One region of the Streptococcus periodonticum genome, then DNA from elsewhere that is predicted to be linked to it. Evidence: predicted binding sites of a transcription regulator. Region 1 holds the regulator's gene; the other holds the start of a gene.
The links. Region 1 encodes CtsR, which represses protease genes until heat stress. Its sites were predicted from a motif close to TTGGTCAAAAAAGGTCAAANA; they were not measured.
Positions count from the first base shown of each region.

Region 2: EHW89_RS06640 (ATP-dependent Clp protease ATP-binding subunit) is a predicted target of CtsR. The motif match lies at 2,382-2,402, and genes of this name have one in related genera.

Region 1 covers NZ_CP034543.1:1,691,725-1,697,636, reverse strand. The annotation lists gene EHW89_RS08270 (Cna B-type domain-containing protein) at 1-2,371, shown strand, start outside; gene EHW89_RS08265 (hypothetical protein) at 2,617-2,967, opposite strand; gene EHW89_RS08260 (CtsR family transcriptional regulator) at 3,227-3,688, shown strand; gene EHW89_RS08255 (ATP-dependent Clp protease ATP-binding subunit) at 3,692-5,912, shown strand, end outside.
Region 2 covers NZ_CP034543.1:1,363,269-1,369,180, forward strand. The annotation lists gene feoB (ferrous iron transport protein B) at 1-1,336, opposite strand, end outside; gene EHW89_RS06630 (FeoA family protein) at 1,333-1,809, opposite strand; gene EHW89_RS06635 (DUF1797 family protein) at 1,975-2,205, opposite strand; gene EHW89_RS06640 (ATP-dependent Clp protease ATP-binding subunit) at 2,444-4,723, shown strand; gene EHW89_RS06645 (GyrI-like domain-containing protein) at 4,767-5,372, opposite strand; gene EHW89_RS06650 (PTS sugar transporter subunit IIC) at 5,763-5,912, shown strand, end outside.

The sequences.
Region 1 (5,912 bases):
TACCATCTCAGAAGTTGCTGGATCTGAAGCAGGAATCACTTATGATAAGACTGTTCGAGAAGTAGAAGTCAAGGTTGAAAAAATCAGTGCTACTGAATTAAAAGCAACGGTTTCGAAAGAAGCGAAAGATCTTGTCTTCACTAACAAATACACACCAGCACCAGCAACCAAAGTAAAAATTGCTGGTAAGAAAGTGCTAGAAGGTAAAACACTGGAAGCAGGTAAATACAGCTTTGTCTTGAAGAAAGCAGACGGAACTGTTGTCGAAACAGTGACAAACGCTGCAGATGGAACAGTGACCTTCTCACCAATCTCATATGATGAGAGCCAAGTGGGAACTCACAAGTATACCATCTCAGAAGTTGCTGGATCTGAAGCAGGAATCACTTATGATAAGACTGTTCGAGAAGTAGAAGTCAAGGTTGAAAAAATCAGTGCTACTGAATTAAAAGCAACGGTTTCGAAAGAAGCGAAAGATCTTGTCTTCACTAACAAATACACACCAGCTAAAATGCAAATTCCAGTGAAAAAAATCTGGGATGATGCCGATAACCAAGATGGCAAACGTCCAACTAAGATTACTGTTAAACTCTTGGCAGACGGTCAAGATACAGATAAAACTCTTGAGCTATCAGAAGCCAATGGCTGGGCAGGTAACTTCACGGATTTAGATGCAGATAAAGGCGGAGCTCCGATTGATTACAAAGTAGTTGAAGTGAGTTCAGTAGCTGGTTATACAACTGAAATCAGCGGAGATGCTAAAACAGGCTTTACTATTACCAATAAATACACACCAGAAACAATTGATATTAAAGCAACGAAGAACTGGGATGACGCTAATAACCAAGATGGTAAACGTCCGAAATATATTACGGTTAATCTCTTGGCAGATGGTGAAAAAGTAGCTTCCAAAGAAGTGAAAGCGGCAGCTGACGGAACGTGGTCTACAGTATTTACTAAACTTCCTAAATTCAAAGCAGGCAAGGTTATTAAATATAGCCTGACCGAAGAAGTAGTTTCTGAATATACTAGCGAAATCAATGATTTCAATATTACCAACAAATACACACCAAAAATGATTGATTATCAAGTGACGAAAACTTGGAATGATAACAACAACCAAGACGGCAAACGTCCAGATCATATCACGGTTCATTTGATGAAGACAGTTGGCGGTGTGACCACTGAAGTTGAGAAATATGATATCAAAGTCGCTGAAGCAGACCCAGCGAATGGCAATGTTTGGAAACATACCTTTACTAATCTTCCAAAATACGAAGCAGGTCAAGAAATTGTCTATTCTGTCAAGGAAGATGCTGTAGCAGGATATGAAACATCTATCAAGGGTCAAGAAATCACAAACACCCATGAACCAGAAACAATCGTTATTTCTGGTAAGAAAGTCTGGGAAGATGCTAACAACCAAGATGGCAAACGAACAGCTACAGTGAAGGTCCAAATTCTGAAAGGCAAAGAAATCGTTGATGAAATTGAAACTTCAGAAGAAAAAGGTTGGGCCTTTGAGTCAAAACCATTACCGAAGTATGAGAATGGTCAAGAAATCAAATATGATGTCAAAGAAGTTGCCGTAGAATCTTACGAAAAGCCAATAGTTGAAAAATCTCAAGATGGCAAATACACAATTACCAACAAGCGTACACCAGAAAAGGTAAACTTAACGGGTCAAAAGACTTGGAATGACGCCAATAACCAAGATAATATTCGTCCTACTGAAATCAAAGTACGTTTATTGGCAGATGGCAAAGATACTGGCAAAATGGCGACAGCGAGTGCAGCAACTGGATGGAAATACAGCTTTGAAGGTTTGGATCGTTACAAGGATGGCAAAGAAATTGTTTACTCTGTTAAGGAAGTAAAAGTGCCAGAAGGCTATACATCTGAACCAAATGGTATGAATCTGACTAATAACCACATTCCAGCTACTACTTCAGTCAGCGGTCAAAAGACTTGGGAAGACGAAAATGATAAAGATGGTCTTCGTCCAAAAGAGATTCAAGTGAAATTGCTTGCAAATGGTAAAGATACAGGCAAAGTAGCAACAGTAAGTGAAGCAACTGGTTGGAAGTATAGCTTTGAAAAACTTGCCAAATATGAAGCAGGTAAGGAAATCACTTATACGGTGGAAGAAGTTTCGGTACCAGAAGGTTACACAGCGAAGGTAGATGGTATGAATATCACGAATCGTCATACACCAGAGAAGCCACAAATTCCACAAACCCCACCAAGTACACCAGAGAAGTCGAAGAAGAAAATTCTCCCTTCAACAGGTAGTCAAAATTCATTCTTTGCATTACTTGCAGGTCTGTTCACCTTAAGTGGAGCTGCTTACTTGTTAAAGAAGAAGGCGTAATTCTATCATCAGATAGATCGAGTAAAGTCCACTAGATAAATCTAGTGGACTTTTAAGGGTTCTTTGTCAATTGAAGTAGGTGACGGTATTGAAAAAGCTGCCAATGATTTTGAATCAGAAGTAGCTGCAACTATGGCTGCTGCTCTTGGACAAAACTAAGGCAATCAATAGTTAGTGTTTAAATCATAAATAAAAAGGTTAGAGAGCTGATATAACTCTCTAGCCTTTTCTAATAGTGTCTGCGATTATTTTACAATTTTTTTCGTGAATCCCTTGTGAGAAATCACAGAGTCTACAAAGATTAAAACGATTAAAGAAATTAGTAGATAGGTAATTTCGGAGTAGGTGAAAGCAATTCGATAAGTTTGTGTAAAAAGAATAGCAAAAATACTGGTAACAACGATGGCTAAATCAATTGTCCATTTTGTTTTGGGTTTTATTGAAGACGGTTCAAATAAAAACGGGGCAAATAAACAAGCGACTAATGTGGCGACTTGAACATCTACATAGTCAGCAGAAATAATTGTAAAAAAGAATAAAGTTGAAACCAACCAAACCAGTACATGACGTGTATATTTGAACCAATCCATTTTCATTCATTTGGCCTCCTTTTATTATTATCGTCAAATTTTCATCTATATTATAACGCTTTAAAATTAAAAGGCAAGCGTTTACACTCGAATTATTCCTATTCTATAAGCTTTTTCACTTGCTTGAATAATCAGACTTTTCAGTTTTTCATTTAGGTCTTTTTCTTTCAAAAATAAGAGATTTTCGGTATAATATTAGTCAAAGATAGTCAATGTCAGTTGCTCATTTATGGAGCAAAAGAAAGAACTGGAAGAAAGGGTTGTCATGAGCCATAAGAATACGTCAGACAGTATTGAGGAATATATCAAAGCGCTTTTAGCTCAAGCTGGGATTGCAGAGTTGAAGCGCAGTGAAATTGCGGATGTTTTTCAGGTTGTTCCAAGTCAGATAAATTATGTTATCAAGACACGTTTTACGGAAAGTCGTGGCTATGTTGTTGAAAGCAAGCGTGGTGGAGGCGGCTACATTCGGATTGGTCGGATTGAGTTTTCCAATCATCATGAGCTGCTTTGTGATTTGCTGCATAGCGTTGGCGAGCAGATTAGTCAACAGGTCTTTACAGATATCATTCAGCTATTGTTTGATGAAAAAATCATGACGGAAAGAGAAGGGAATCTTCTTTTAGCGACGACAACAGACAGGGTATTGGGAGTAAATGCTGCACAGATTCGTGCGCGGATGTTAAAGAAAATTTTACAACAAGTTGATAGAAAAGGGAAAAATTAATATATGAAATATTCAAAAGCTTTGACAGAAAGTATTGAGTCGGCGCAGCTGCTAGCAAGCCATTTTGAAACAGATTATTTAGAGTCTTGGCATTTGTTGATTGCCATGGCGAATAATCCTTATAGTGTTGCGGGTTCTGTTTTAAATGATTATCCGCTTGAAATTGATGATTTTGAGAAAGCAGCCTTTCATATCACAGGAAAGATTTATCAACAAGAAGGAAGCTTTACCATTTGGCCATTTTCTCATCGTATGAAAGTGTTGTTTTTAACAGCTGAGCGAATTGCAGAGGCTGTGCATGCTAAGAATCTTGGGACAGAGCATGTGTTGTTAGCTATGCTATTTGACCGAGGAAGTTTGGCGGCACGTCTCCTTGAATTTACAGGATTTAGCTATGAGGATAAAGAAGGCGTTTTGCGCATGACTGATCTTCGGAAAAACTTAGAGCATAAGGCTAGCTGGGGTAAAGAAGATATAAAGGCTATTCGCCATTTAAATAAAAATACTGCTGCAGCGAAACAAACGATGGCCAATATGATGGGGATGCCTCCTTCTACCAGTGGCGGACTAGAAGATTATACCCGTGATTTAACCGAAATGGCTCGTGCTGGTCTTTTAGAACCGGTTGTCGGACGTGATAAAGAGATTTCTCGTATGCTTCAGATTTTAAGTCGCAAGACGAAAAATAATCCAGTGTTGGTTGGAGATGCAGGAGTTGGGAAAACAGCACTGGCCCTTGGTTTGGCGCAGCGTGTGGCTGCTGGTCAGGTTCCAAATGAGCTTGCAAAGATGAGAGTTCTGGAGCTGGATTTGATGAATGTGGTAGCTGGGACTCGTTTTCGCGGTGATTTTGAAGAGCGGATGAACAATATTATCAATGATATTGAAGCAGACGGGCATGTGATTCTCTTTATTGATGAGCTTCATACTATTATGGGTTCTGGCAGTGGGATTGATTCGACATTAGATGCAGCGAACATTCTCAAGCCAGCTTTGGCTAGAGGAACACTTAGAACGGTCGGCGCAACGACACAAGAAGAGTACCAGAAATATATTGAAAAAGATGCGGCTCTTTCACGGCGATTTGCCAAGGTTACTATTGAAGAGCCTACGGTAGCTGATAGTATTGCGATTTTACAGGGGCTCAAGAAAAGCTATGAAGAACACCACAAGGTGGTGATTACAGATTCAGCGATTGAGACGGCTGTTAAGTATGCTCATCGTTATCTAACAAGCAAACATCTTCCTGACTCGGCGATTGATTTGCTAGATGAAGCTGCTGCAACGGTACAAAATAAAGGTCCGCAAAATCATGTAAAAGCAGAATTGAGTGCAGCAGACGAGGCTTTAATGGCAGGCGATTGGAAAAAGGTTGGCACTTTGTTGGAGAAAGAAAGCCAGCCAATTGTCTACAAACTAAAGGTTAAAGATGAGGATATTTTGGTAACACTCAGCGGTTTATCGGGAATTCCTGTGCAAAAGTTAACGCAAACAGATGCGAAGAAATACCTCCATTTAGAAAAGGAGTTGCACAAACGGGTCATTGGGCAAAATGAAGCAATTTCTGCTATCAGTCGAGCGATTCGGCGCAATCAATCCGGCATCCGCACCAGCAAACGTCCCATCGGTTCCTTTATGTTCTTGGGTCCAACCGGGGTCGGAAAGACCGAACTGGCTAAGGCTTTGGCGGAAGTTCTCTTTGATGATGAAACAGCACTCATTCGTTTTGATATGAGTGAATACATGGAAAAATTTGCTGCCAGTCGCCTTAATGGAGCGCCTCCAGGTTATGTTGGTTATGAAGAAGGGGGCGAATTGACTGAAAAAGTTCGCAATCGTCCTTACTCTGTTCTCCTCTTTGACGAGGTGGAAAAAGCTCACCCTGATATTTTCAATGTGCTTCTCCAAGTCTTAGATGACGGGGTGCTGACCGACAGTAAGGGACGCAAGGTGGATTTTTCCAATACCATTATCATTATGACCAGCAATCTTGGTGCGACAAGTTTGCGGGATGATAAGACGGTTGGTTTTGGAGCGCGTGATGCCCGCTTTGATCATGAAAGCATGGAAAAACGGATGATGGAAGAGCTCAAGAAAAGTTATCGTCCGGAATTTATCAACCGGATTGATGAAAAGGTTGTTTTCCATAGTCTGACTAGCGAAGATATGCAGGAAGTGGTAAAAATTATGGTGAAACCACTCATTGTCAGTCTTGCTGAAAAAG
Region 2 (5,912 bases), 330 kb from region 1:
AGAAAGCTCCCGCAATCAAGGAAATAATCGGCAACTTGGCAGAACAAGGCATAAAGGTTGTTGTCATAATGGTAATTCTACGGTCACGTTCATTTTCAATGGTTCTACTCGCCATGACACCAGGAACGCCACACCCCGTCGAAATCAACATGGGGATAAAGGATTTTCCAGATAAACCAAACCGCCGAAAGATTCGATCCATCACAAAGGCAATCCGGCTCATATAGCCGATGTCTTCCAAGAAGCCCAAGCAGATAAACAAGACAAAAATCTGAGGCACAAAGCCTAGCACAGCTCCGCAGCCTGCGATAATCCCATCAATGATTAAAGATTGAAGCCAGTCAGCTACAGCTAATTGCTCTAGCAATGATTTAACACCATTTGGAATCCATTCTCCAAAGAGAACATCGTTTGTCCAATCCGTTCCCATCGTTCCAATCGTTTGAATAGAGAGGAAATACACCAACCACATAACAAGCGCAAAGATTGGTAAAGCTAAATAACGATTGGTCACAATACGGTCAATCTTATCTGACAAACTTAATTTAGTAACATCGGCTTGCAGCGCCATTTTGACTGCTGACTCAATAAACTCATAGCGCGCATTAACAACAATGGTCTCTGCGTCTTCAGTGTAGATTTCCTCCGTAATCCTAATCGCATCTTCAATCTCTGTTTTTTGAAAATCAGACAATACCAGCTGTTCAGATAATTCTTTATCGCGTTCAAAAAGCTTAATGGCATAAAACCGAGCCTGTTTTTGAGGCACTGCATTTCCTAAAATGCGGATAATTTCTGACAAGGCCGCTTCAAAATGACTGTCGTAAACAGGATAGAGCGTTTCATCCGTGCGCTCCATTTCTCGTAAGACCTTCTGCATGACTTGGTCAATCCCAGTCTTTTTCAAAGCACTGGTCGCAACGACTGGCACACCTAGTTGATAACTTAATTTAGTCGTATCAATCCATTTTCCTTGTTTTTCAACGACATCGCTCATATTTAAAGCCAGCACAACCGGAATCCCCGTCTCAATCAATTGCAAGCTCAAGTATAGATTTCGTTCCAAATTGGTTGCGTCAACTACATCCAAAATCCCGTCTGCATTACCGCTTAAAAGATAATTTCTACTAATCACTTCTTCAGAAGTATAAGGCGACAACGAGTAAATTCCCGGTAGATCTTGAATAATAATATCTTTATTTTTACGAAACAGACCACTTTTCTTCTCGACAGTGACACCAGGCCAATTTCCCACATGCTGGCTACTACCGGTTAGAATGTTAAATAAACTGGTCTTTCCACTATTCGGATTTCCCGCAAGCGCTAATTCTTTCATCCTTTTGCTCCCTTTTCGCTTTTCACAACACTAACCAGACTCGCTTCTAACTTTCTCAACGTCAAATCGTAACCTCTCAACTTAATTTCTAATGGATCACCTAATGGTGCGACTTTCTGCAACTGAACTTTTGTGTTTTTCGTCAAACCCATATCCATCAGCCTCCGTTTTAAAGCACCATCCGCATGAATTGCTTCAATGTATGCCACATCTCCAACAATTAACTCAGATAAAGGAAGAGCTGAGCAGTTGCTATCTTTCAGAACAACATCCAGCTTTTTCAAAATAGAATTATCCAAGGCAATCCTCGCAGCTCGAACTAAGAGAATGGCTGTATCATTTGTTTTTGAAATGATTTGAATAAAACTTCCTATCTTAATCCCTAAATCTGCTAAATGACGGACGCTCGCTTCCTCTAAATCAATTCCGACAATTTCATATTCTGTTACTAATTTCATTTGAGATAAATCCATACTCTCTCCTTTTCTGTTTGTCAAGAAATATGCTTACTATCATTATTAGTATACCACTTTTTTCTAAGAATTTCTGACAATTCTAAGGTAGATAGGCAAAAATTATTGCAAATTAAATACCCCCTAAGCAGGTGCCTAGAGGATATCTTATTAGAGACTAGCAAATTAATACAACAATTCATAAATTTCCATAGCAATCAAATCAATGCTGTCAAATGTGTAAGTTTCACGCGCTGCTACATCACGAAGAGTGAATACTGAGCCATTTTCTTCGTCATAGCTATAAGCTACTTCTGCTACAACAACTCCGTCACGCTCAAAATTGCGTTTCAAATTGCCGCCATCTTTTGTCATAGCATCTAAACGATTGATAATTCTTACTAAATGTGATTCCATTTTCCTTCTCCTATTCATTTATACGTTACTATTTTACCACAAATGAAAGATGAAATACCAGTAAAAGCCCTGTTTTTGATAAATTTAACACAAAATAAAACGCTTCAGTACAAAAATCTGTCTTTTAACACTTTATTCTTGCAATGTTTTAGAATACTGCTATAATAAAACTAAGAAATTTGACTATTATTGACCAATTGGTATTATTCAAACAAATTTTAAAAGAAAGAGGTAGCACATGCTTTGTCAAAATTGTAAAATAAATGAATCTACCATTCATCTTTACACGAATGTGAATGGAAAACAACACCAAGTTGACCTCTGTCAAAATTGTTATCAAATCATGAAAACAGACCCAAACAATGCCTTATTTCGTGGAATGACCAATATGAATAATCAAAACAATTTAGACCCTTTTGATGATTTCTTTAACAATCTAGGGAATTTTCAAAATCATCAAGAACCGCAGACCCCTCCGACTCAATCTGGAGGTGGTTACGGCAATGGAGGTTACGGTTCCAATCAAGGTGGGGGTGCACGCCAGCAAACTCCGCAACAGCCAAAAGGACTCCTAGAAGAATTTGGTATCAATGTAACCGAATTTGCTCGGCGCGGTGAAATTGACCCCGTGATCGGTCGTGATGAGGAAATCGTCCGCGTCATTGAAATTCTCAACCGTCGAACAAAGAACAATCCAGTCCTCATAGGAGAGCCCGGTGTCGGTAAAACAGCTGTTGTAGAAGGCTTGGCACAGAAGATTGTGGACGGTGATGTTCCACATAAACTTCAAGGAAAAGAAGTCATCCGTTTAGATGTCGTTAGTTTGGTTCAAGGGACTGGAATCCGTGGTCAATTTGAAGAGCGAATGCAAAAACTCATGAACGAAATTCGCTCTCGACAAGATGTTATATTATTCATTGATGAAATTCACGAAATTGTTGGAGCTGGTTCTGCTGGCGATGGAAATATGGATGCTGGAAATATCCTAAAACCAGCACTTGCTCGCGGTGAACTCCAATTAGTCGGTGCCACAACTCTCAATGAATACCGGATTATCGAAAAAGATGCTGCACTGGAACGCCGTATGCAGCCTGTAAAAGTTGATGAACCAACAGTTGAAGAAACGATCACTATCCTCAAAGGTATTCAAAAGAAATACGAAGACTATCACCACGTCAAATACACAGACGATGCCATTGAAGCGGCAGCTGTCTTGTCCAATCGTTATATCCAAGATCGCTTCTTGCCTGATAAGGCCATTGACTTGCTAGACGAAGCAGGCTCTAAGATGAATCTGACACTTAACTTTGTCGATCCAAAAGTCATTGATCAACGATTGGTAGAAGCTGAAAACCTCAAGGCACAAGCTACTCGTGATGAGGATTTTGAAAAAGCTGCTTATTTCCGTGACCAAATTGCTAAATACAAAGAAATGCAGCAAAATAAAATGGTAAACCAAGACACGCCTATCATTAGTGAAAAAACCATTGAACATATCATTGAGCAAAAAACAAATATCCCAGTTGGTGACTTAAAAGAAAAGGAACAATCGCAACTGATTAGTCTAGCCGATGATTTGAAAGCTCATGTCATTGGCCAAGATGATGCTGTTGATAAAATTGCGAAGGCCATTCGCCGTAATCGAGTTGGACTAGGTACACCAGACCGACCAATTGGTTCTTTCCTTTTTGTTGGGCCAACCGGTGTCGGCAAAACAGAACTTTCTAAACAACTAGCGATTGAGCTCTTTGGTTCAGCTGACAGCATGATTCGTTTTGATATGAGTGAGTATATGGAAAAACATAGCGTAGCAAAACTCGTCGGAGCGCCTCCAGGTTACGTTGGCTACGAAGAAGCTGGACAATTAACAGAACGTGTACGTCGTAATCCTTATTCTCTCATTTTACTTGATGAAATAGAAAAAGCTCACCCAGATGTTATGCACATGTTCCTGCAAGTTCTTGACGATGGACGTCTGACAGACGGACAAGGGCGCACAGTTAGCTTTAAAGATACAATTATCATCATGACTTCAAACGCCGGTACTGGCAAAGTTGAAGCAAATGTTGGTTTTGGAGCAACACGCGAAGGACGGACTAACTCTGTTCTCGGTGAATTAGGCAACTTCTTCAGTCCAGAATTTATGAACCGCTTTGACGGTATCATCGAATTCCAATCTCTAAGCAAAGAAAATCTCCTAAAAATCGTAGATTTGATGCTCGAAGATGTAAATAATCGCTTAGCTGTAAATGATATTCACCTAGATGTGACAGATAAAGTCAAGGAAAAATTAGTTGACTTGGGTTACGATCCGAAAATGGGAGCTCGTCCTCTGCGTCGGACAATCCAAGATCACATCGAAGACGCCATTACTGACTACTACCTTGAACACCCAAGTGAAAAAGAACTCAAGGCTGTCATGACAAGCAACGGTAAAATTGTCATCAAATCGGCTAAAAAAGCTGAAAATGAAGCCGACAAAGAAATCCAAAAACCAGCAGATAACAATGCTAATTAAACATGAAAGTCACTCCTTAGAAGTCTAGGGAGTGACTTTTTAGTTACTGAACACTATATCTCAAAATTATCTTTAGTTTCTCTGGAGCGGTGCGATTTTTATTGTTCAAATAAATTTCACGATGATATGCTGTGCAGCGTTTTAACCCATTTTCTTGACAGAAAGCATCCATTTTCGCGAAGGTTTGTGGTTCATCGTCAAATGGTCCTACATGAAGCATGGCAACGCTGCTTCCTTCGCTTATTCGTTCAAAGCGAATCTCATTATAAAACGGATTTGGCTTTTTCACTTTTACTTTTTCGAGAGCTGTTTCAACTATTTCATTTGTAATAAACTCTGGCTGAGCAATCATAATCGTATAAACCAAGTCGTCTTTTACCAAAGTCTCTGCTTCTGTTTGCTGCCAACTCCCTTCCAAAGGGTAAACGGTAAAATCAGTAAATTCCTGATGATGAGCAGTTTTTTTATACTCCATTTTAATCGCATAAGCGAGGGAATAAAGAGCAGAAACCCTTTCTGAAAAGTCAGCTTTATTTGGATTTCCTTGACCATTTAACATGATAAATGACTGCACAGGGTGTTCAATGACCACAGGAGTTTTTGGACCTTGATAAAGTTTTTTATCTAATTTTCTCCATTCATATTTCATTTGTTTGCTCCTTTCATTTTTCTATCATGAGTATAACAGAAGAAACTTGTCGCCTGGTGTCAACTTTTATATAAAAGTAAAATTTGTTTGAAGATTTTTCTTCTGTTTTCCCATATTTTTTATAATAGATATTCTGTTTTTTCAAAATAATCAGAAAATTTCAATTTTTCTATTGTTTTTTTGGAATAAGATGTTATAATAGACAACAAGAAAAATAAAAAAGGAGTTACGTTATGTTGATTATAGATATTATTATCATTATTTATAGTATCTTATCAAGGCGTAGCTACCGTTTTAAAATGGGATAATCATCTCCATTTTTACATGACTCCGCCTTATTCTCATTTGGGATAAGGCGGATTTTATTTTTCAAAAATAAAGGAGTTTTTTATGACAAAAGAAAACACAACCGCATCACTTACCCCTAAATCATTTTTGCATAAAGTTCTAAACGGAACCGCAATTGGTGTTATCGTAGCCTTGCTGCCTAACTGTATCTTTGCCATTATTTTCTCTTTAGACTTTTTCAAAAATAATGCT